Regions from separate parts of the Serratia ficaria genome, predicted to be linked through region 1. Evidence: riboswitches for the same ligand, from Rfam matches in the RefSeq annotation. Region 1 holds a riboswitch; each other region holds the start of a gene.
What was found. Region 1 has a riboswitch for thiamine pyrophosphate ahead of thiC (phosphomethylpyrimidine synthase ThiC). Riboswitches for the same ligand answer to the same signal wherever they lie in the genome.

Region 1 (7,862 bases):
CCCCTGCAACAGCTTCACCTTGCCCGCGCGCAGCGCGTCGCTGACCTCAAGGATGCGTCGCGCCTGATACTGATACAGCGCAATCTCGTCGCTGGACAGCGGCTCGCGGCGGGTCGCCAGCTGGCGCTGCATGAAGCTCACCGTACCGTCGTCGGCAAAGCGCAGTCGAATGGAGTCGCGATCGCCATCGGCGTCGGTGCGTTTGATCTGGCGCAGGATGCCGCCCTGGTATTCATACAGCGTGGTGATGGTTCCTGGCCCGCGGTAGGGGCTGTAGACGCTCATCAGCACCTGCGCGCGATGCTGGTCGTCATCTTTACGCCACAGGCGAATCACGCCCCGATCGGCCACGAAGCCGCTGGCGGTAAAGCTGGGGATAGTAGAATGGAAACTGCAGGCGCTCAGGCCGGCAGCGATGCCGACAGCCACGAGCGCCCGACGGATAAACAAAAGGGGCGCCATCGCCCCCCTGTTTAATCTTTTCACCAACACGCAGTATTACTTAACTGCGTCTTTCAGTGCTTTACCAGAAACGAACGCAGGCACGTTGGCAGCTGCGATTTTGATTTCTTTACCAGTCTGTGGGTTGCGGCCAGTGCGCTCGCTACGATGGTTTACCTTGAAAGTACCGAAACCAACCAATTGTACTGCATCACCTTCTTTCAGAGACTCAGTAATAGCAGCCAGGGTGGATTCCAGAGCCAGTTTAGCTTGTGCTTTGGAAAGGTCAGCCTTGTCCGCGATTACATCAATCAGTTGAGTCTTGTTCATAAGTTATCCTTACAGTGTGTTTATCGTTTGCAAAGCATCGAGTGCGACGGATATGCCGATTGACAGCACTCTCCTGCATACACGCACCGATAGCCACTTTTTTTACGCCCCCCAAATGTAGACCAGACAGGGTGCGGATGTGAAGCCTTAAGGCATGACAAATCAGGCGTTAAATCACGTTTTCTTGCCTTATTGCGCTAAATTTATCCCAATGTTACTGACTCCGGCTTCGCGAAGGTCGGATCGCAACCCTTTGATCAGGTCCAAATCACGCTCTTCGCAATCAGCCAACAGGCGGAAAATTTCCCATTGGATGTCCCATTCTTCCTCTACCGCAGGCAAAACCTTCAACTCATCGTCGGTCATTTCTTTACCGGCCTGAGTCATTTCCAACATCGCCACGGTGCGAATTGACGTTTCGCTGATGGCGATGGCGTGCTCCAGCGTCTCCCCGCTGAGCCGCGAATGGATCAGTTCCCCTAATGCGATACAGGCGTCGATTGCCGGATAAACGCCGTAAAGATCGTAATCTTCTGCCGAGGGTATCGCCTCTTCCAACTTTTCCAGCTGGCTGTCGAAGTTGACCTTGGCGTCCTTGACCACCAGCGTTTCCCACACCAGATCCAGAATGCGGCGATATATCGCCGGATCGCCGAACGCGGTTTGCAGGCAGAACATCTGGTAATTCGGGTACATACGCTCGCACAAACTGGCCATAAAGGTCAAATGTTGCCAGCTCTCAAGCTTTTCCAGACGTAAATGAATCGGGTTACGTAGCATTGTTTACTCTCTTACGCGTTATCTGCGCCGCAGTGTACCCGAAATCGCTCATTGCGACACCTCCGGATGCTGCTGCAGCCAGCGCTGGAAGGCCGGGCGGCGCGAAGCGATGGCGTCGGCCCAACGGGTGGGCTCCGGCAGGCGATAGCCCGCCATGCAGCGTTGCACCCAGGCCAATGCGCTGTCGGCGCTGATGCGGTGGCCGGTGGCGATAAACAGCGGGTTGCAGCGCGCCTTGCTGCGCCACACCCAGCCCAGCTGCTCGCCTTGGTCTTCCAGCGGCGCCAGCGCTCCCGCGGCGGCATCCAGCGGCGCAAACTTGCCGCACAGGCGCTTCTTGGCCACGCCGATGGTCGGCACATCGACCAGCAGGCCGAAATGGCTGGCGACGCCCAGGCGGCGCGGATGCGAGATGCCATGGCCGTCGACGAAGATCAGATCCGGTTTTTGCCGCAGCTGCCGCCAGGCGGCAAGCAGCGCGGGATATTCGCGAAACGACAGGAAACCGGGGATATAAGGCATGGTGGTGGCGATGCGGGCGATTTGATACTCCACCAGCTCCAGCGACGGATAGCGCAGGATGGCGATGGCGGCGCGCGTCACCGCCCCCTCTTGCTCGAAGCCCACGTCGGCGCCGGCGATGAACGCCGGCGGATCGACCGGCAGATCATCGTGGCGAATGACCTCGGAGGCGCGGCGCAGCTGCTCGGCGCGCAGGGCTTGAGTCTCTATCACGTCCGCTCCTTAACGGTGGTATTTCGCCGACTGCGCGTGCACCGCCTCGACGAAGGCGCCGGCATTTTCCGGCGGTACGTCCTGATGGATGCCGTGGCCCAGGTTAAACACGTGGCCTTCGCCGTGGCCGAACCCGGCCAGAATGGCTTCCACCTCCTGGCCGATGCGCTCCGGCGAAGCATAAAGCATCGACGGATCCATATTGCCCTGCAGCGCCACCTGGTCACCCACGCGGCGGCGCGCGTCGGCGATATCGGTGGTCCAGTCCAGGCCCAGCGCGTCGCAGCCGGTGGCGGCCATCGCTTCCAGCCACTGGCCGCCGCCCTTGGTGAACAGCGTGACCGGCACGCGGCGGCCGTCGTTTTCACGCAGCAGGCCGTCGACGATCTTGTGCATGTAATGCAGCGAGAACTCGCGGTAATCGCGGCCGGTCAATACGCCGCCCCAGGTATCGAACACCATCACCGACTGCGCGCCGGCCTTGATCTGGGCGTTGAGATACAGGATCACGCTGTCCGCCAGCTTGTCCAGCAGCAGGTGCAGCGTGGCCGGCTCGGCGTACATCATCTTCTTCAGCTTGGTGAAGGCCTTGCTGCTGCCGCCCTCCACCATATAGGTCGCCAGCGTCCAGGGGCTGCCGGAGAAACCGATCAACGGCACTTCGCCCTTCAGCTCGCGGCGAATGGTGCGCACCGCGTTCATCACGTAGCCCAGCTCGACCTCCGGATCGAACAGCGGCAGCTTGTCTACGTCGGCGCGGCTGACGATAGGCGAAGAGAAACGCGGGCCTTCGCCGGCTTCGAAATACAGGCCAAGCCCCATGGCGTCGGGAATGGTGAGAATATCGGAGAACAGGATGGCGGCGTCCAGCGCATAGCGGCGCAGCGGCTGCAGCGTCACCTCGCAGGCCAGCTCCGCGTTTTTGCACAGCGACATGAAATCACCGGCCTGGGCGCGGGTCGCCTTGTATTCCGGTAAATAACGACCGGCCTGACGCATCATCCATACCGGGGTCACATCCACCGGCTGGCGCAGCAGCGCGCGCAGGTAGCGATCGTTCTTCAACTCATTCATTTATGGGGCTCCCTTAATAATCTGCCGGTCATTGTACATTATTCTGCCCGGCACAGCGCCACGGTGTCCTCAATCAGCCGGCGCGCCACGGTGCCGGGCGGCGGCAACAGCGGCAAGCGATCGTAACGGTACCAGCCGGCGTTGAGCAGTTCCTTGGGATCGTGGCGGATCTCGCCCTGATGATAGTCGGCCATAAACGCCATCATCAGCGAGTGCGGGAACGGCCAGGGTTGGGAGGTGACATAGCGCAGGTTTTTGATTTCGATATTGCTTTCTTCCATCACTTCACGCGCCGCCGCCTGTTCCAGCGTCTCGCCCACCTCGACAAAACCGGCCAGCACCGTATGGATGCCGCCGCGATGGCGCACGTGCTGCGCCAGCAGGATCTGGTCGTCGCGCCGAATGGCGACGATCACGCAGGGGGCAATCTGCGGGTAGTAGCGCTCGCGGCAATTTCCGCACAGGCAGGCGCTTTCGCTGCGGCTGAAGTGCATCTCATGGCCGCAGTAGCCGCAATAGCGATGGGAGCGGTAGAAATCCGCCAGCTGCACGCCGCGCCCGGCGAGCTGGAACAAACCGCGATCCAGTTCGAGCAGCTGCCGCACCGAGCCCATGTCGCGCGGCATCGCATGGCGCACCAGCCATACCGGCGCGCCGCCCCACTCGCCGATGGCGCGCGCCATTTTACCCTGCAGGGAAAAAGAGGCGGCCGAACCGAACGGCAGTTCACCGTTCGGTAACCAAAGTTTGCTTTCATGGCTGACTATCCACCAGCCATTTTCATTACCCGTTAATGCAAGTTCCATATCGTTGTTGCACAACCTCAGCTTCACTGGCACTCTACAAATCGGCCTTGTTACATTTTAATAACTTACTGTTACTTTTTATTACTTACGGAGTCAAACATGCTCAACCGTTTGGAAAGCCTGACTCAGCGCCTTGGTGGTAGTAATGAATTAGTTGATCAATGGCTTCAGGCCCGCAAGCAATTGCTGGTCGCCTACTGCACCCTGGTGGGCCTCAAACCGAATAAAGAAAAGCATACGCCGCTGAATGAAAAAGCGCTGGAGAACTTTTGCCATAATCTGGTGGATTATCTCTCAGCCGCGCATTTCCATATCTATGACAGAATTATCAAACAAGTGGAAGGCGCTGCCAGCCCAAAAATGTCTCTGTCGGTAAACATCTACCCCAAACTCTGGGCCAATACCGAGCAGGTCATGGCCTTTCACGACCGCTATACCGAAGTGGATATCGATCAAGACGTGTGTCTGGAGTTCCACCAGGCGCTGTCGGATATCGGCGAGACGCTGGCGGCGCGCTTTACCCTGGAAGACAAGCTGATCCAGCTGGCGGCGGAAGCCTCGCAGCCGCCGCTGTCGGATAAGGCGCTTGATCAGGCGCGTTAGAATTTTGTAGTCTTTTTTATTATCCCTCCTATACTGGAGGGCATCTTGTCGGAGTGCCTAGCGCCTGATTTGTTCAACAAATTGGCCAGGCTGAGACCGTTAATTCGGGATCCGCGGAACCTGATCGGGTTAATACCCGCGAAGGGAACAAGAGTAATCTATCGCCATAGGCAGGATTTCTCCCCATTCGGGATGATCCGATCCTATCGGCCAGCATCATTACTCCCTCCGAGCTCCAGACAAGCAACTTTCCCAACCCAACACACTGGTAGGAACTTGCTATGTCTAACGTTAAGAAACCTCGTGCCCGTAAAGAGCAACGCGAAGCTGCCCAACAGTTTATCGACAGCCTGCAGGGGGTGGCCTTCCCCAGCTCACGCCGTATCTATCTGCAGGGTTCGCGCAGCGATGTGCAGGTGCCGATGCGCGAAATTCAGCTCAGCCCGACGCTGGTCGGCGGCGGCAAGGACAACCCGCAGTACGAACAGAACGAAGCCATCCCGGTGTACGACACCGCCGGCCCCTACGGCGATCCGCAGGCGCGGCTCGACGTGCATGCCGGCCTGGCCAGGCTGCGCGCCGGCTGGATCGAAGAACGCGGCGATACCGCGGTACTGAGCGGCGTCAGTTCCGGTTTCACCCAGCAGCGCCTGGCGGATGAAGGCTTGGATCACCTGCGCTTCGAACGCCTGCCGCTGCCGCGCAAGGCGCAACCGGGCAAGTGCGTGACCCAGTTGCACTACGCCCGCGCCGGCATCGTCACCCCGGAGATGGAGTTTATCGCCATCCGTGAAAACATGGGGCGCCAGCGCATCCGCGGCGAGGTCCTGCGCCAGCAGCATCCGGGCCAAAGCTGGGGCGCCAACCTGCCGGACAACATCACGGCGGAATTCGTGCGCCAGGAAGTGGCCGCCGGGCGCGCCATCATCCCCGCCAACATCAACCACCCGGAATCCGAACCGATGATCATCGGCCGCAACTTCCTGGTGAAGGTCAACGCCAACATCGGCAACTCGGCGGTGACCTCCTCGATCGAAGAGGAAGTGGAAAAGCTGGTGTGGTCCACCCGCTGGGGCGCGGATACCGTGATGGACCTGTCGACCGGCCGCTATATCCACGAAACCCGCGAATGGATCCTGCGCAACAGCCCGGTGCCCATCGGCACGGTGCCTATCTACCAGGCGCTGGAGAAGGTCAACGGCGTGGCGGAGAACCTGACCTGGGAAATGTTCCGCGATACCCTGCTGGAACAGGCGGAACAAGGGGTGGACTACTTCACCATTCACGCCGGCGTGCTGCTGCGCTATGTGCCGATGACCGCCAGGCGCCTGACCGGCATCGTCTCGCGCGGCGGCTCGATCATGGCCAAGTGGTGCCTGTCGCACCATCAGGAAAACTTCCTGTATCAGCACTTCCGCGAAATCTGCGAGATCTGCGCCGCCTATGACGTTTCGCTGTCGCTCGGCGACGGCCTGCGCCCAGGCTCGATTCAGGACGCCAACGACGAAGCGCAGTTCGCCGAGCTGCACACCCTGGGCGAACTGACCAAGATCGCCTGGGAATACGACGTGCAGGTGATGATCGAAGGCCCCGGCCACGTGCCGATGCAGATGATCCGCCGCAATATGACCGAAGAGCTGGAGCACTGCCACGAAGCGCCGTTCTATACCCTCGGCCCGCTGACCACCGATATCGCACCGGGTTATGACCACTTCACCTCCGGCATCGGCGCGGCGATGATCGGCTGGTTCGGCTGCGCCATGCTGTGTTACGTCACGCCGAAGGAGCATCTCGGCCTGCCGAACAAGGAAGACGTCAAACAGGGATTGATCACCTACAAGATCGCCGCCCACGCCGCCGATCTGGCCAAGGGCCACCCGGGCGCGCAGATCCGCGACAACGCCATGTCCAAGGCGCGCTTCGAGTTCCGCTGGGAAGATCAGTTCAACCTGGCGCTCGATCCGGCTACCGCGCGCGCCTACCACGACGAAACCCTGCCGCAGGAGTCCGGCAAAATCGCACACTTCTGCTCGATGTGCGGACCGAAATTCTGCTCGATGAAAATCTCGCAGGAGGTGCGCGACTACGCCGCCGCCCAGGAGGCCGCCAAACCGATAGAGGTGCAGCTGAACGGCATGGAAAAGATGTCGGCCGAATTCCGTTCGCGCGGCAGCGAGCTCTACCACAGCGCCGGCAACCTGCAAGAGGAAATGCGCAATGACTGATATCGCCACCCCGTTCCCCGCTACCCCGCACCGACTGGGATTGTACCCGGTGGTCGACAGCGTCGAGTGGATCGCCCGCCTGCTGGGCGCCGGCGTCAAGACAATCCAATTGCGCATCAAGGATCTGCCGGACGAACAGGTGGAGGAAGACATCGTCGCCGCCATCGCGCTGGGCAGACAATACGATGCGCGGCTGTTCATCAACGATTACTGGCGGCTGGCCGTCAAACACGGCGCCTATGGCGTACACCTCGGCCAGGAAGATCTGGATACCACCGATTTGGCGGCGATCCACCGCGCCGGGCTGCGGCTGGGCGTATCCACCCATGACGACGCCGAACTGGCGCGCGCCATCGCGGTAAAACCGTCTTATATCGCCCTCGGGCATATCTTCCCGACCCAAACCAAAGACATGCCTTCGGCGCCGCAGGGGCTGACGGAGCTGAAGCGCCACCTCGCCGGGTTGGCGGACTACCCGACGGTGGCGATCGGCGGGATCGGCATCGATCGCGTACCGGCGGTGTTGGCGTGCGGCGTCGGCAGCGTGGCGGTGGTGAGCGCCATCACCCAGGCGCCGGACTGGCGCGCGGCCACCGCCGAACTGTTGCGGCTGATCGAGGGCGAGGGGCGGGCTGATGCTTAACGACCAAGAGTTCCTGCGCTACAGCCGCCAGCTGCTGCTGGAAGACGTGGGCCCGGAAGGCCAGGAAAAGCTCAAACGCGCGACGGTGCTGATTGTCGGCCTGGGCGGTCTGGGGTCTCCGGCTTCGCTGTATCTGGCCGCCGCCGGCGTCGGCACGCTGCTGCTGGCCGACGACGATCGGCTGCACGTCACCAACCTGCAGCGCCAGATCCTGTATCGCAGCGC
Region 2 (7,862 bases), 2.2 Mb from region 1:
CCAGATCCAGCAGGGTATCGTCATACCAGCCCCAGTCGTTTTTATAGCCCGGATCGCTGACCTGAGCGCGCAGTTCCTTATAGCCGTAAACGTGGTCGAAGCCGTGCGATTTGAGGAAGGTGTCCTTGCCGGCGAACGCCAATTCGGCGCCCTGATAGAAATAGTTGCCGTAGCCGGCGGATTTCAGCACGTCTCCCAGGCAGACGTTTTCCGGATAAAAGGTCGAAACGGCGCTGGACGCGTTGCCGTCGAACGGGGCGAACAGCGGGATGCCGCACTGCGAGGCCACCATGCCGGCGATGGTGTAGCCGGTGCCCGGCAGCTGTTGGGTGTTGCTGAAATCAATGCTGTCCTCCCGCAACCGGTCCAGTTCATCGGTCAGGCCGGGGAAGCTGTGCCGATCGAAATAGGTGCGTTCCAGGCTTTCCGCATAGATATACACCAGGTTAGGCTGCTTGCCCTGCAGGGTCTTTTTCGGCGCTTTATAGTAGGTGGCGAAATCGGCGGTATCGCCGCCGATTTGGCTTTTGACCAGCAGCGAAATGTCCTGAAAGGCCGGCGTGGTGCCGACCGAAAACAGCGCCAGCAGCACGGCGATCAGGCTGTAAATCACGCTGCTGCTTTTGGCCTTGCGGCGCAGCAGGCTGCGGGCCAACAGGGCGAAAATCAGCGCCAGCGCCGCCAGCAGGCCGAGAAACGGCAGCACGTATTTGCCGACGCCGGCGCCTTTCAGGCTGCTGGTGACGGTGTAGATCACCGCATCGGTAATGCCGTCGCCGGTGAAGTAGTTGCTGGCGATCAGGATAACGTTCAGGATCAGATAGCTGCCGAGCAGCGTCAGCAGGATAGCGAACCACCAGCGGTTGGCGGCGGCCCGGGTGCGATAGATTGAAATCGAGGCCAAAAAAAGAACGAACGACGCGAGTGCTGAAACCATCCACCGAATCCTGTCTGATTAGAAAGAAAATCTTTACTGTTCTGGCGCACGCCGCCAACGCTGCCGGGGCGTGAAAAATGAAGGGTATAGCCTATTGAAAGCGGCAGGGCAATGCGCGTTTGCGCCGCGCGGCGTTCGGCGGCGGCGATTGGCGGTTTTTGTGACAATACTGTGACAATCATCACGCCGCGCAGGCCGATAACGCCGAAATATTGCTCGCCGGGCTTTTGGCTCTACCATTAATGGGTAGCGTCGAATGCCGGCGCGCCTATCAGTCATTCAGGAGAAAAACATGCAGGCTATTCCCGCAGCCGTACTCGAGGAACTGGCGCCGCAGGGCGCCCTGCGCGCGGCGATCAACTTCGGCAACCCGGTGCTGGCGCAGCGGGGGCCGGGCGGCGAGCCGCAGGGCGTCTCGGTCTCTCTGGCCGCGGCGCTGGCCGGCGAGCTGGGCGTGGCGCTGGAGCTGGTGCCCTATGATGCGGCGGGCAAGGTGTTCGCCGATCTCGACAGCGGCGCCTGGACCCTGGCCTTTATGGCCATCGAACCGGTGCGTGCGGAACAACTCGCCTTCAGCGAACCTTATGCGATCATCGAGGGCACCTATCTGGTGGCCGAGGCGGCGCCCTATCGGCAGGTGGCCGAGCTGGATCGGCCGGGCGTGCGCATTGCGGTGGGCAAAGGCGCGGCCTATGACCTGTTCCTGTCGCGCACGCTGCAGCAGGCGCAGCTGGTGCGGGCAGGCACCTCCGCCGAAGCGATCGGCCTGTTTCTGGAGCAGGGGCTGGAGGCGGCGGCGGGGGTGCGCCAACCGCTGATGGCCGCTGCGGCCGCGAACCCGGGGCTGCGGGTGCTGGCAGGGCATTTCACCGCGATCAGGCAGGCGATGGCGGTGCCGCGGCGCAAAACGCAGGGTGCGGCCTACGTGAACGATTTTATCGAACGCTGCAAGGCCGACGGCCGGGTGGCCGAGGCGCTGCGGCGCAGCGGCCAGGGCGATGTGACCGTGGCGGGCGGCAAGGCGCCCGGCTAAACGGGCTCCCGCCGCGGCCGGGGCAACTCAGCGCAGTTCGACCGCGTACTCCTCCACCGGGGTGATTTTCTTGATCAGCTTATTGTCGAACAGGAACTGCTCGTAAGCCTGGTAGCGCGCGCTGTCCAGCCTGGCCGGATCGGTGGCGAACAGCGGCAGGCTGGCCTGCCAGGCCTGCTTGTTCAACGCGGTATCCAGTTCGGGATAGGCTTTGGCGAACGCCAGCCAGGTTTGCTGCGGGTGCGCGCGCAGGTAGTCGCCGCCTTTTTTCAGCGCGGCGAGGAATTTTTTGATCTTCGGCTCCGCCAGCGCGTCGCGGCTGGCGACGATGATCAACTCATCGTAGGCCGGCACGCCGTAGTCTTCCACGTTGAACACCCGCGGCTCCTTGCCCTGCAGCTTCAGCTCCAGCGCTTCGATATTGCGATAGCCGCCGATCACCGCGTCCACCTGGCCCGCCAGCAGGGCGCCGGTCAGCTGGAAGTTGACGTTGATTAGCTTGATGTCGTCAGGGTTGACGCGCTGATTTTTGGCCATGGTGGCCAGCGTCGCCTGTTCGATGCCGCTGACCGAATACCCGACCTTTTTGCCTTTGAGGTCCGCCGGCGTGGCGATGCCTTTATCCAGCGTGATGACGGTGTTCAGCGGCGTGTCGATCAGCGTGCCGACGCGCACCAGCGGCAGGCCCTGATCGGCGAAGAAGTGCAGCTGCGGCTGATAGGTGATCGCGAGGTCCGCCTGTTTGGCCGCCACCAGCCGCGGCGGCAGCGCCGGATCGGACGGCGGCACGATCTTGACGTCCAGTCCGGCGTCCCTGAAGGCGCCGATCTGTTCGGCCACCATGATCGGCGCGTGATCGGGGTTGATGTACCAGTCGAGCACCAGCGTCAGCTTTTCGGCGGCGCCGGCCTGGCTCGCCATGGCGGCGCCGAGCAGCAGGCCGCAGACGGTTTTTTTAAACATGGTTGTTCCCTTAGTGGTTGAAATCATCAATGGTTCTCCGGCGCCCAGACGATCAGACGCCGCAGCAGCGCATCCACCGCGACCCACAGCAGCACGGTCATCAGCACCAGAATAAACAGCGCGGCGAAGCACAGGTCGGTCTGCATGCGCGCGTTGGCGTTGAGCATCAGGTAACCCAGCCCTTCGGCCGAGCCGACCCACTCGCCGATGATCGCGCCGATCGGGGCGACGGCGGCGGCCATGCGCAGCCCGGAGCCGAAGGCCGGCAGCGCCGCCATCAGCCGCACGTGGCGCAGCAGCGCCCAGCGCGAGGCGCCGAGGGTGCGCGCCAGGTCGAGATAGTCGTCATTGACCCGGCGCAGCCCGTCGAAGAAGGCGGAAACGACCGGGAAGAAGATCACCAGCACCGCCATCGCCACCTTGGCGCTCATGCCGAAGCCGAACCACAGCACCAGCAGCGGGGCCAGCGCGAACACCGGTATCGCCTGGCTGGTGAGCACCAGCGGCATCAGCCAGCGCTGCAGGCGCGGGGAAAAGATCATGCCCAGCGCCAGCGCCGCGCCGAGCAGTACCCCCAGCGCCAAGCCGCTGAGGATTTCCGAGGCGGTGACCAGCGTATGCCAGGCGAGGTAATCGCGGCCATGCCACAGCGCCTGCGCCACCGCCGCGGGCGAGGGCAGCAGGAAGGCGGGAATGCTGCCCAGGGTGAGCAGCCACCACAGCAGCAGCAGCCCGGCGAACACCGTCAGGCCGCGGCGCAGGCGGCTCAGGCCGCTTTCTGTCTGCGGTTTCATTGCGCCGCCCTCACCAACTGCCGCAACAGTTCCGCCTGGCTTTTCAGCAGGTGCGGATCGTCCGGCGCACGCGGCGGTTGCCCGCCGATCGGGTGGTTATCGTCGATGCCGCTCGGCGAGTTCGCCAGCACCAGCAGGCGGTGGCTCAGGCGGCAGGCCTCCATCGGATCGTGGGTGATCAGCAGCACGGTGTTCTGCGCCAGCAGCTCGGCCGCCAGCGTCTGAATAGTGGCGCGGGTAATGGCGTCCAGCGCCGAGAACGGCTCGTCCATCAGCACGATCGGCCGGCGCTCGTACAGGGTACGCGCGATGGCGGCGCGCTGACGCATGCCGCCGGACAGCGCGGCGGGCAGGGCGCCGCCATAGCCGCTCAGCCCGACCCGCTCGAGCAGGTGGGCCGCCCATGGGCGATCGGCTTTCTCCCCGCGCAGCCGTGAGCCGAGCGTGATGTTTTCATCGATGGTCAGCCAGGGATAGAGCAGGTCTTTTTGCCCCATATAGGCGATGCGCCCGGCGATCGGCAGGCCGTCGCTGCCGCAGACGCTACCCGAGGTGGCCTGAGCCAGCCCGGCGATGATCTTCAGCAGGCTGGTTTTGCCGGCGCCGCTGGCACCGAGCAGGGCGACGAAGCTGCCGCCGTCGATCGTGAAGCTGAGCCGTTCGAAAATCACCCGATCGCCAAAGCGCAGGGTTAAATCCCGGACCTCGATGCCGGGTGGCTGGCGGGGCGTCATGAGGCGTTCAGCCCCATCTGCCAGAACGCCGACTCCAGCCGGGTGGCGGTGGTGAAAATCTGCGCCAGCTCGGCGAAGCGGCTCTCGGCGCCGCGCTGGCGGCCGACGTTTTCCAGCAGCTCGATGGCGGCCCGCACCCCGGCCAAGTAACCCGGATCGCCATAATTTTTGATCCAGGAGGCGTAGGGATTGCCCTCCATCCGGGTGGCGGGATCGTTCAGCAGCCGCAGGCCGATTTCGGCATAGCCGGCGACGCAGGGCAGCAGGGCGGCCAGCAGCTCCAGCGCATCGCCGGCGTGGCCGATGTCCAGCACGTAGCGGGTGTAGTTCATGGTTTCTGGCGCTTCGGGCTGGGCGGCGATTTCACCCTCGTCCAGCCCCCAGCCGGCGCAGTAGGCCAGGTGCAGCGGCAGTTCGGCGACGATGGCGTTGAGCGAGGCGGCGGCGGCGCGCATTTCCGGCAGGGTGCGCAGCTTGCTGACCAGCAACGCGTAGGCGCGGGCGAAGTGGATCAGGAACAGGTAGTCCTGGGTCAGATAGCGGCGGAAAGCGGGCTCGGGCAAGGTGCCGGCGGCCAGCTGTCGAATAAAGGGATGAGCGACGTAGTCCTGCCAGTGACCGCCGGCCTGTTGGCGCAGCCGTCCGTAAAGGCCGGTTTCGAACATGGTGGTATACATGGGACCTCCATAAGTGAGTGGAGATCCGGGCGCGCTGAGGTATGAACAGGCAATGAGCGAAGGCGTTATTGCCGACCCGTCCCTTCGCTGGCATGACCCAGATCAGGTTCAAAGGGTTCGGCTTGCGCCATCTCAGCCCATAACAGGACACCCCTCGGAGGTGCCTGTTATACGACATTTATTTTTTGATTACAATGCCCGGCCGCAGGGCGCGGCGGCGGCGGAAATCGGTTCGTTTAGTGCGATTGGGGGCGATTTTTCTGGCACAGGCGGCGGTATTTTTGTCACTGTAATCCCGCTACGTTGAATCTGAGGACACACCCCATGAAGAAGATCGGCTTTCTCTCTTTCGGCCATTGGGCGCCTTCCGCTCAGTCGGGCACCCGTTCGGCGGCGGATGCGCTGCTGCAGTCCATCGATCTGGCGGTGGCCGCGGAAGATTTGGGGGCGGACGGCGCCTACTTCCGCGTGCACCACTTTGCACGCCAGCTTGGCTCGCCGTTCCCGCTGCTGGCCGCCATCGGCGCCAAAACTCGCCGCATTGAGATCGGCACCGGCGTGATCGACATGCGCTATGAAAACCCGCTGTATATGGTCGAGGACGCCGGCGCCGCCGATCTGATATCCGGCGGGCGTTTGCAGCTCGGCATCAGCCGCGGCTCGCCGGAGCAGGTGATCGACGGCTGGCGCTATTTCGGCTACACGCCGGCCGAGGGCGAAACCGAGGCCGACATGGCTCGCCGCCATACCGAGGTGCTGCTCGAAGCCCTGCGCGGCGAAGGCTTTGCCGAGCCCAATCCGCAGCCGATGTTCCCCAATCCGCCGGGCCTGCTGCGCCCCGAGCCGTTTTCCGCCGGGTTGCGCGATCGCATTTGGTGGGGGGCCAGTTCCAACGCCACCGCGGTGTGGGCGGCCAAACTGGGCATGAACCTGCAAAGCTCCACGCTGAAGAACGACGAGACCGGCGAACCCTTCCATGTGCAGCAGGCCAGCCAGATCCGCGCCTACCGCGCCGCCTGGCAAGAGGCCGGCCATGTGCGCGAGCCGCGGGTGTCGGTCAGCCGCAGCATCTTTGCGCTGATGGACCAGCGGGACCGCAATTATTTCGGCGGCAGCGGCAAGGAAGGCGATCAGGTGGGCTATATCGACCAGCAAACCCGGGCGATTTTTGGCCGCAGCTATGCCGCCGAGCCGGAGCAGTTGATCGAACAGCTGGCGCAGGACGAGGCGATTGCCGAGGCCGACACGCTGCTGCTGACCGTACCGAACCAGCTGGGGGTCGACTACAACGCGCACGTTATCGAAGCGATCCTGACCCAGGTCGCGCCGGCGTTGGGCTGGCGCTGATGGCGCAACAATAACGGGAGGTAGCCATGTCACGTATTTTCATTACCGGTTCGGCGGACGGGCTGGGCCGCGCGGCGGCGGAAACCTTGCTGGCCGAGGGGCATCAGGTGATCGTTCATGCGCGTGAGCCTGGCCGGCTCCACGGCATGCGCGCTCTGCTGGATCGCGGTGCGCTGGCGGTGACCGGCGATTTGTCTGACCTGCAGCAAACCCAAGCCTTGGCCGGGCAGGTGAACCGGATCGGCCGCCCGGACGCGGTGATTCACAATGCCGGCGTCTTCAGCGGGCCGCAGGTGCTGGCGGTGAACGTCATCGCGCCTTATCTGTTGACGGCGCTGATCGCCCGGCCGGCGCGTTTGGTGTATTTGAGCAGCAGCATGCATTTCGACGGCCGCGCCGCGCTCGACGCGGTGGACTGGCGCGGAAACCAGCCGATGCCCTATTCGGACAGCAAACTGTTGGTGACGGCGCTTGCCGCGGCGGTGGCGCGCCGTTGGCCGGAGGTGATCGGTAGCGCCGTCGATCCCGGCTGGGTGCCGACCCGGATGGGCGGCGAAAACGCCCCCGGCGATTTACGCCTGGGCCACCTGACGCAGGAGTGGCTGGTCGGCAGCGAAGATGCGCAGGCCCGGGTTTCCGGCGGCTATTGGCATCACCAGCGCCGCCTGGCGCCGCACGCCGCCACGCGCGATCCGGCTTTTCAGGACGCCTTGCTGGCGAAGCTTGAACGGGTGACCGGCGTAACGCTGGCGATGCCCTGAGCGGCATTGACTTATTTTGCTCATTTTGTATTTTAAGGACATGCATACATTTCTGATTATCGTCCCCGAAGGGGGCATGCTGTTCGAATCGGCGGGCATCGCCGACATTCTGATGCAGGCCAACCGCTTGCGGCCCGCCGATGCGCCGCTGTATCAGGTCGCGGTGGCCACCACGCAGTCCCATCGGGTGGTGCACGGCTCGTCCGGCCTGAACCTCTTGGCCGACCATCGCCTGTGCGATCTTGACCCCGAACGGGAACGCGACACCATAGTGGTGACCGGCCGGGGGGCGAACGAGGAAGAAGGGGCGTTGGTCGCGGAGTGGCTGCGGCGCGCCGCGCCCAACGCTCGGCGTATCGCCTCCGTTTGCGGCGGCGCCCTGCTGCTCGCCGAGGCCGGTTTGCTCGACGGCCGCCGGGCGACCACCCACTGGCGATTGCTGGAGACCCTGCAGTCCCGCTTCCCGCAGGTGAGCGTCGAAAACGGCCCGATTTATGTCCAGGATGGGCAGGTCTGGAGCTCCGGCGGCGTCAGCTCCGGTTTCGACCTCACGCTGGCGCTGATAGAAGACGACTACGGCTTTATTCAGGCCCGCGAAGTGGCGCAGGATCTGGTG
Region 3 (7,862 bases), 1.6 Mb from region 1:
TTCATTAGGTTTAATAATGAAACCAAAATGGAGCGAACGATGAGCGATAAATCGTTGGAGCCCGGCTGTACCGCGTTAAACCGGCTGCCTGCTTCGCTGGTGTTGCTGCTGGCCGGCGCCAGCGCCTTCAGCGTGGCGAACGTCTACTATGCCCAACCGCTGCTGGACGCCATTGCCGAGGATTTCAACATCAGCCTGGCGGCGGTGGGCATGGTGATCGCCGCCACCCAGCTCGGCTGCGCGCTGGCGTTGTTGCTGGTGGTGCCGCTGGGAGATCGGGTTAATCGGCACCGGCTGTTGGCCGCCCAGCAGCTGCTGTTGATTGCCGCCTTGCTGGCGGTGGGTTGGTCGCACGGCAGCGTGCTGCTGCTGGCGGGGATGCTGTTGGTGGGGCTGCTGGGCACCGCGATGACCCAGGGGCTGATCGCCTTTGCCGCCACGCTGGCGGCGCCGCATGAGCGCGGGCGGGTGGTCGGCGCCGCACAGGGCGGCGTGGTGCTGGGGCTGTTGCTGGCGCGCACGCTTTCCGGCGCGCTGGCGGATCTCGGCGGTTGGCGCACGGTGTACTTTTTCTCCGCCGGGGTGACGCTGGTTCTGTTGCCGATCCTGGCGCGCCTGTTGCCCGCGCCGCAGCTGGCACCTTCGACGCTCGGCTATCCGGCCTTGCTGCGCTCGATGCTGACGCTGTTGCTGCGCGATCGCACGCTGCAGATTCGCGGCATGCTGGCGCTGCTGATGTTCGGCACGTTCAGCATTTTCTGGAGCGCGCTGGTGTTGCCGCTCAGCCGGCCGCCGTTTAATTTTTCTCATTCGATGGTGGGCGCGTTCGGGCTGGTGGGGGCGGTAGGGGCGCTGGCGGCGATGCGCGCCGGGCAGCTTGCCGACCGCGGGCTGGGGCAGCTGGCCAGCGGCGTGTGCCTGCTGCTGTTGGCGCTGGCCTGGCTGCCGCTCGGCATGTTGAACCACGGCCTGGCGTGGCTGGTGGCGGGCATCGTACTGTTGGATCTGGCCGGGCAGGCGATCCACGTGCTGAACCAGAGCATGATTTTCAGCGCCCATCCGCAGTCTCACAGCCGGCTGGTGGGGTGTTACATGTTGTTTTACGCCGTCGGCAGCGGGTTGGGTGCCTTCGCCAGCACCCACGTCTACGCCTGGGCCGGCTGGAGCGGCGTGTGCTGGCTGGGGGCCGGCGTCAGCCTGAGCGCGCTGCTGTTCTGGCGGCTGACGCTGCGTTTTATGCCCGGGCGCGCATAACGGGGGCGCCCTTATTTGGCCGGAGAGTGCAGCAGATAGTAGTCTTCGTCGCCGTCGTTGCCGGTCGAGATGATGCGCCAGCCGTGCTTGCGATAGAACGTCAGCGCCTTTTCGTTTTTCACCAGGCATTTCAATGCGCCGGTGGCGGTGAAGGTGCGCTCCGCCGCCTGCAGCAGGGCGCTGCCGACGCCGCGCGGCGGCAAAAGGGGATCGACATACAGGTTATGGATGAAGTTGTCGGCGCGGTAAATCGACACGAACCCCAGCAGCTTGCCGTCCTCCTCCGCCACCCAAATGTCTTCGCCCAGCGTCGCACGATCGAAATCCTCCAGCCGGTAACCGTCGGTATTGCGCCACGGAAACGCCGCCTTGCGCGACGCCAGGTACAGGGTGCGCAGGAACGGGCGATCGGCTTCCCGGTAGGGTCTTGTTTGCATGGCGTCTCCTGGTTGTTTTTTTTGCCACTACTATAGCGCGATTGACCTCGTCGGCGGCAAGCCCAATAATGGCGTTCTTGACTCGGGGTGCCCGTTAGGGCTGAGATTTTACCCGTATTACCTGATCTGGATTATGCCAGCGTAGGGAAGTCTCGGTGCCCAACCGGTACCCGCCTTCTTGAACGCCGGTTGGGAGGAATATGCTCGCTCGACCTGATGCTTTACCCGGCGCCCGCGCCGCGGCCTGTCTGACCCAATTCAAACAGCGACCCCCGCTGATCCACTGCCTGACCAACGAGGTGGTGCAATCGCTCACGGCCAACGTCTTGCTGGCGCTCGGCGCTTCGCCGGCGATGGTGGTGGAGCCGAGCGAAGCGGCGCAGTTCAGCGCAGTGGCCGACGCTTTGCTGATCAATATCGGCACCCTCAATGCGCCGCGCGCCGAATCTATGCTGGCGGCGGTGGCGGCCGCCAACCGGGCGGGTACCCCCTGGGCGCTGGATCCGGTGGCGGTCGGCGGGCTGGCCTATCGCACCGCGTTCGCCAAACGGTTGCTGGATGAGAAACCGGCGGCGATCAGGGGCAACGCGTCCGAGATCATGGCGCTCGGCGGCCTGCAGGCCAGTGGCCGCGGGGTGGACAGCGCCGACGATTCGTTGGCCGCATTGCCCGCCGCACGCGAGCTGGCGCGCAGCAGCGGCGCAATAGTGGCGGTGACCGGCGCGGTGGATTACGTTACCGACGGCCGGCGCGAGTGGGCGGTCGCCGGCGGCGATGCGCTGATGACGCGGGTGGTGGGTACCGGCTGCGCGCTGTCGGCGGTGGTTGCCGCCTTTTGCTGCCTGCCGGGCGAGCGGCTGGATAACGTCGCCACCGCCTGCCGGGTGATGGCGCACTGCGGCGGCCTGGCTGCCGCCGCTGCCGCCGGGCCGGGCAGCTTTACCCCGGCGTTTCTCGACGCGCTGTACCGCCTGCGCGCGGAGGAGCTGCAATGAAACGCATCAACGCTTTGACCATCGCCGGCACCGATCCCAGCGGCGGCGCCGGCATTCAGGCCGATCTGAAAACCTTCTCGGCGCTGGGCGCGTACGGCGCCTCGGCGATCACCGCGCTGGTGGCGCAAAATACCCGCGGCGTGCAGTCGGTTTACCAGATTGAACCGGCGTTCGTTGCCGCCCAGCTGGATTCGGTGTTCAGCGACCTGCGCATCGACAGCGCCAAAATTGGCATGTTGGCCAACGCGGCGATCGTGCAGGCGGTGGCCGAGCGGCTGCGCCATTATCGGCCGGCGTTTGTGGTGCTGGATACCGTGATGCTGGCGAAAAGCGGCGATCCGCTGCTGGCGCCGGAGGCGGTGGACTCGATCCGTCGCGAGCTGCTGCCGTTGGTGTCGATCATCACGCCGAACCTGCCTGAAGCGGCGGCGTTGCTGGAGTGCGCCCCGGCGGAAAACGAGCGGCAGATGCGCGAGCAGGGGCGGGCGCTGCTGGCGATGGGCTGCCAGGCGGTGCTGATGAAGGGCGGCCACCTGAGCGAAAGCGAAAGCCCGGACTGGCTGTTTGCCGCCGGGCAGGAGCAACGCTTTACCGCGCCGCGCGTCGCCACTCGCCATACGCACGGTACCGGCTGCACGCTGTCGGCGGCGTTGGCCGCGCTGCGCCCGCGTCACGATGACTGGGCGGCGACCGTCGCCGCCGCCAAGGACTATCTGCAAAAGGCGCTGCAGCAGGCGGATACGCTGGAAGTGGGGCACGGCATCGGGCCGGTGCATCATTTCCACGCCTGGTGGTGATCCAACTTTTCGCCGTCGTTGTGGTCTGACTGGATCCAGGCCCGGCCGCCGCCGGGCGTGATCGGACTCAACAAGGGAGAAGGGCCATGACAGGACAACGTGCACTCCGCAGCGCCGTTTTCGGCGCGTTACTCAGCTTCAGCGCGGGCGGCTTCGCCCAGCAGATCGTCACCACCTCGGACGTGATCCAGCAGCCGGGTTATCAAACCAGCTGGCAGAATATGATGAAGGGGCAGGCCAGGCTGCCGGGTTGGGCGCGCAAGGGCATCGGCACCTCGACGCCGGCGCAGAGCCTGAGCTGGCAGGGGCAGAACTATCTGGTGGGCAACCTGTGCAAGCCGCATGACTGCGCCAACAACTTTTTGATCGTGGCGTTCAAAGAGGACAAATCGCAGGCCTGGGGCGTGCGCGTCGAGGTGGAAAACCGGCCAGAGGCTATCGATCATCCGAAGAAATACGCCCGCTATCAGTGGCTCGGCAAGCCGAACGATGACATCAAGGCGTTGCTGAAGAAACAGTTCGAGGATAATCCCGACTGGAAGTAACCCCGCAGGGGCGCGGTTCGCCGCGCCCCATGCCCGGGAGTCAGCCGATGCCGGCCTGATGCAGATCGTGCAGGTTGATGGCGCCCACCAGCACGCCCTCCAGGTCGACCACCGGCGCGGCGCTGATATGCTGTTCGTGCAGGGCCTCCAGCGCTTCGCCGGCGCGCCACTGTTCCGGCAGCCGGTAGCCGGGGCGGGTGATCGCCGGGCTCAGCGCATCCTGCAGGCTGTTGCCCTTCACCAGCCAGCGGCGCAGGTCGCCGTCGGTAAATACCCCCACCACCTTCCGCTGCGCATCACATACCGCCACCAGCCCCAGCCCGGTGCGGCTCAGTTCCAGCATCGCCTCCATCACGTTGGCGCTTTCGCTGACCTTCGGCAGGCGATCGCCGGTGCGCATCAGGTGATGCACCCGGTTCAGCAGGCGTGCGCCCAGGCTGCCGCCCGGGTGCGAGCGGGCAAAGTCCTCGGCGTTGAAACCGCGTTGGCGCATCAACGCCATCGCCAGCGCGTCGCCCATCATCAGGGTATTCACCGCGCTGGAGGTGGGCGCCAGCCCCATCGGGCAGGCTTCGCGCTCCACGCTGATGTCCAGCACGCAGGCTGCGCCCTGCGCCAGCGGCGACTCTTTGCCGCCGGTGATGGCGATCACCGGAATGCCGTTTTCCGCCAACAGCGGCAGGATCAGATCCAGCTCTTTGGCGCGGCCGGAGTAAGAGATAAACACCACCACATCGTCGGCGCCGATCATGCCGAGATCGCCGTGCAGCGCCTCCGCCGGGTGAACGAAGAACGACGGGGTGCCGGTGCTGGCCAGCGAAGCGGCGATCTTCTTGCCGATGTGGCCGGATTTGCCGATGCCGGAAATCACCGCCTTGCCGCGGCAGTTCAGCAGCAGTTCGCAGGCGCAGACGAAGTTGTCGTCCAGCCGCGCCAGCAGGCGCTGCGCTTCGGTCAGCTCGATTTCCAGCGTTTCGCGGGCGAAGGTGATCAGGGCGTTCGCGTTACTCATCGGGGTCTCCTACCAGAATGATATTGATGCCTTTTGCCTGCAATGCGGCGAGATAGTCCGGATTGATGTCTTTATCGGTGATCAGCGTGTCGACGGCGCCCAAATCGCACACCACGTTCGGGCTTTTGCGGCCGAACTTCGACGAATCCACCAGCAAAACAATGCGCCCGGCGGCCTCGCACATCGCCTTGCTGACGTTGTGCACCTCGTTGAAGGTGGTGACGCCGGCGTTGAGGTCGACGCCGTCCGCGCCGATGAACAGCTTGTCGAAGCTGAACTGCTGGAAGGCCGACTCCGCCAGGCTGCCGTGGAACGACGCCGATTTTTTGCGGTAGGTGCCGCCGGGCATCAGGATAGTCTGATCGTTATCCAGCTCCACCAGCGCATTGACGATGGTCAGGCTGTTGGTCATCACCGTGATGTTATTGAACTGCGCCAGATGCGGCACCATCTGCAGCACCGTGCTGCCGGCGTCGAAGATCAGCGAATCGCCGTCGTCGATCAGTTTGATGGCGGCATAGGCGATCTGGCGTTTCTTTTCGGTATTGATGTGGGTTTTTCGGTCGATCGGCTGGTCGCCGTCGTCGCGGCTGAGCACCACGCCGCCGTAGGTGCGGATCACTTCACCTTCGTCTTCCAGCAGGGTGAGGTCCTTGCGAATGGTGGTGCCGGTGGTGGAGAAATGCTCGGCCAGGGCGTCCACTGCCGTTTTGCCATGCCGCTGCAGATATTCAAGGATAGCGGCCTGCCGCTGCTTTGGTTTCATCGCGATTCCCGTTCACAAGAGTTGAGCATTTCCCCTCAGCGAATAATTCAATATGAAAGGTAATGTCTTTTAATGTGAAAATATCATGATTTGGGTGCAATCGCTAACGATAGTGCAGACCGGCATGCGCGATCCTCGGGGAAGATCACATCCGGGCGCAAATCCCGCTGATGCAGGCCGTGCAGATGCGCCAGCGGCTGCGGCCGGGCGAAGATGGTCAGGCCGCGCATCAGCATGCTGCCGCATACCCGGCGATCGGCGTCGAAGGCCAGCGCCAGCACCACCCGCGGGCGGAAACGGCCGCCGGAGCGCCCCACGCCGACGGCGCCGAGCCGGCACAGGCGATCGAAGGCGCGGTTGAAGCGCCGCAGCTGCCACCAGCCGAGGGCGATTTGCAGCAGCCAGGCCAGCACCGCGAAGAGAATCAATGCTTGAGTCATAAAGCCTCCGTAGCCCCCCGTTGAGGTGCGGGGGGCGGTGCGGGCGTCAGAACATTATCTGGCCGCCGGTGATGTTGATCGATTGACCGGTGCAATACGACGCCTTGTCGCTGGCGTAGAACAGCAGGGTATTCAGCACGTCCTGGTAGTCGCAGCCGCGCTTCAGCGGCACTTTGTCGGTGTAGTATTTCTCGACCTGGTCCGGCTCGATGCCCAGCTTTTGCGCGTACTGCGGCAGCAGCGACTGGAACATCGGCGACTTCAACAGGTTACCGAGCATCAGCGAATGCACGGTGATGCCGTAATCCGCCAGATCGAGCGCCAGCGACTGCGTCAGCCCCACGCCGCCGAACTTGGCCGCGCTGTAGCCGGCATTGTGCTTGCTGCCCACTTTGCCGGATTTGGAGTTGATTTGAATGATGCGCCCGGCGATGCCGTCGCGGATCATCAGGCGGGAAAACTCGCGGGCGCAGAGGAAATAACCCACCAGGTTGACCTGCAGCGAGCGGTCGAAGTCGCCCAGCAAAAAGTCGGTGATCGGCGCCGCCTTGGCGATGCCGGCGCTGTACACCAGCAAATGGGTTTGGCCGAACTGCCGGTCGACCGCCGCCGCCAGCGCAATCACGCTCCGTTCATCGGTGGCGTCGGCCTGGAAGCCGCAGGCGCTGCCGGCGCCGTATTCGTCGTTAATCTGCTGCGCCACCCGGTGGGCGTTGTCGGCGTTCAAATCGGCCACCGCCACGCGGTAGCCCGCTTGCGCCAGGCCGTGAGATAAAAATGCGCCTAACGTTTGGCCGCCGCCAATCACTACAGCTACTTCAGACATGCTCTACTCCTTATGCGATAAATGACAGCGTGCTGCCGACCGGAATATCGGCCGGCGTTGGGCCGGATACGTGGATCGAACCCGGAAATTCGGCCTGGCTTTCACCGTCGAAGCGCACGGTGACGTGCCCCAGCTCACGCAGGTTCTGGGTGGCGACGCTGCCGACGGCGGTGATGGCGTAGCGCCGCTGCGCCAGCTCCATCACGCCGCCGGCCTGCAGTTCGCCGGTGGTCGCGCCGTGCCGGTGGATAAAGCAGAACGCTTCGATGTCCGCCGGCGCGCCTTCACGGAAGGTGATCAGCATGTCGTCCTGCAGCGCATCGCGGGCGCAGTCGCCGATCTGCGTGATGGTGGTGTGGAAAATGGTGTGCATGAGGTTCTCCCTGCAAGGCAACTTATTGGTAAATGAAGGCCGAAGCGGCCCAGGCCAGCAGCACCGTCGGCGCGCCGGTCAGAAAGCGCCCGACCAACACCGAAGGCACGCCGACCCGCACGGTGTCCTGCTTGGCTTCCGCCAGCGACAGACCGACCGGAATGAAGTCGCAGGCCGCCTGTGCGTTGATGGCGAACAGCGCGGGCAGCGCCAGCTGCGGCGGGATATGGCCGAGGCCGATCTGCACCCCGACCAGCACGCCGATCACCTGGGCGATCACCGCGCCGGGGCCGAGGAACGGCGACAGCAGCGGAAATGAACAGATCAGCGCCAGCGTCACCAGCCCGATCGGGCTGTTGGCCAGCGGCGTCAGGCCGTGGGCGATAAAGTCCCCGAGGCCGGAGGCCATGATGATGC

Region 2: another riboswitch for thiamine pyrophosphate. It lies ahead of tenA (thiaminase II); the one in region 1 lies ahead of thiC (phosphomethylpyrimidine synthase ThiC).
Region 3: another riboswitch for thiamine pyrophosphate. It lies ahead of thiM (hydroxyethylthiazole kinase); the one in region 1 lies ahead of thiC (phosphomethylpyrimidine synthase ThiC).

What each region holds. Positions count from the first base shown of each region.
Region 1 covers NZ_LT906479.1:296,138-303,999, reverse strand. Annotated here, with positions in the region: gene CKW09_RS01400 (DUF1481 domain-containing protein) at 1-462, opposite strand, end outside; gene hupA (nucleoid-associated protein HU-alpha) at 499-771, opposite strand; gene CKW09_RS01390 (YjaG family protein) at 961-1,551, opposite strand; gene nfi (deoxyribonuclease V) at 1,600-2,286, opposite strand; gene hemE (uroporphyrinogen decarboxylase) at 2,296-3,360, opposite strand; gene nudC (NAD(+) diphosphatase) at 3,399-4,166, opposite strand; gene CKW09_RS01370 (Rsd/AlgQ family anti-sigma factor) at 4,266-4,769, shown strand; TPP riboswitch at 4,809-4,933, shown strand; gene thiC (phosphomethylpyrimidine synthase ThiC) at 5,051-6,994, shown strand; gene thiE (thiamine phosphate synthase) at 6,987-7,637, shown strand; gene CKW09_RS01355 (HesA/MoeB/ThiF family protein) at 7,630-7,862, shown strand, end outside.
Region 2 covers NZ_LT906479.1:3,351,277-3,359,138, reverse strand. Annotated here, with positions in the region: gene opgB (phosphatidylglycerol--membrane-oligosaccharide glycerophosphotransferase) at 1-937, opposite strand, end outside; gene CKW09_RS15950 (transporter substrate-binding domain-containing protein) at 1,230-1,970, shown strand; gene CKW09_RS15945 (ABC transporter substrate-binding protein) at 1,998-2,933, opposite strand; gene CKW09_RS15940 (ABC transporter permease) at 2,960-3,727, opposite strand; gene CKW09_RS15935 (ABC transporter ATP-binding protein) at 3,724-4,461, opposite strand; gene tenA (thiaminase II) at 4,458-5,138, opposite strand; TPP riboswitch at 5,201-5,303, opposite strand; gene CKW09_RS15925 (LLM class flavin-dependent oxidoreductase) at 5,463-6,485, shown strand; gene CKW09_RS15920 (SDR family NAD(P)-dependent oxidoreductase) at 6,512-7,246, shown strand; gene CKW09_RS15915 (GlxA family transcriptional regulator) at 7,287-7,862, shown strand, end outside.
Region 3 covers NZ_LT906479.1:3,910,214-3,918,075, reverse strand. Annotated here, with positions in the region: gene CKW09_RS18495 (MFS transporter) at 40-1,254, shown strand; gene CKW09_RS18490 (GNAT family N-acetyltransferase) at 1,266-1,691, opposite strand; TPP riboswitch at 1,765-1,856, shown strand; gene thiM (hydroxyethylthiazole kinase) at 1,892-2,686, shown strand; gene thiD (bifunctional hydroxymethylpyrimidine kinase/phosphomethylpyrimidine kinase) at 2,683-3,483, shown strand; gene CKW09_RS18475 (inhibitor of vertebrate lysozyme family protein) at 3,570-4,028, shown strand; gene gutQ (arabinose-5-phosphate isomerase GutQ) at 4,069-5,040, opposite strand; gene srlR (glucitol operon DNA-binding transcriptional repressor SrlR) at 5,033-5,806, opposite strand; gene gutM (transcriptional regulator GutM) at 5,890-6,246, opposite strand; gene srlD (sorbitol-6-phosphate dehydrogenase) at 6,293-7,072, opposite strand; gene srlB (PTS glucitol/sorbitol transporter subunit IIA) at 7,083-7,445, opposite strand; gene srlE (PTS glucitol/sorbitol transporter subunit IIB) at 7,468-7,862, opposite strand, start outside.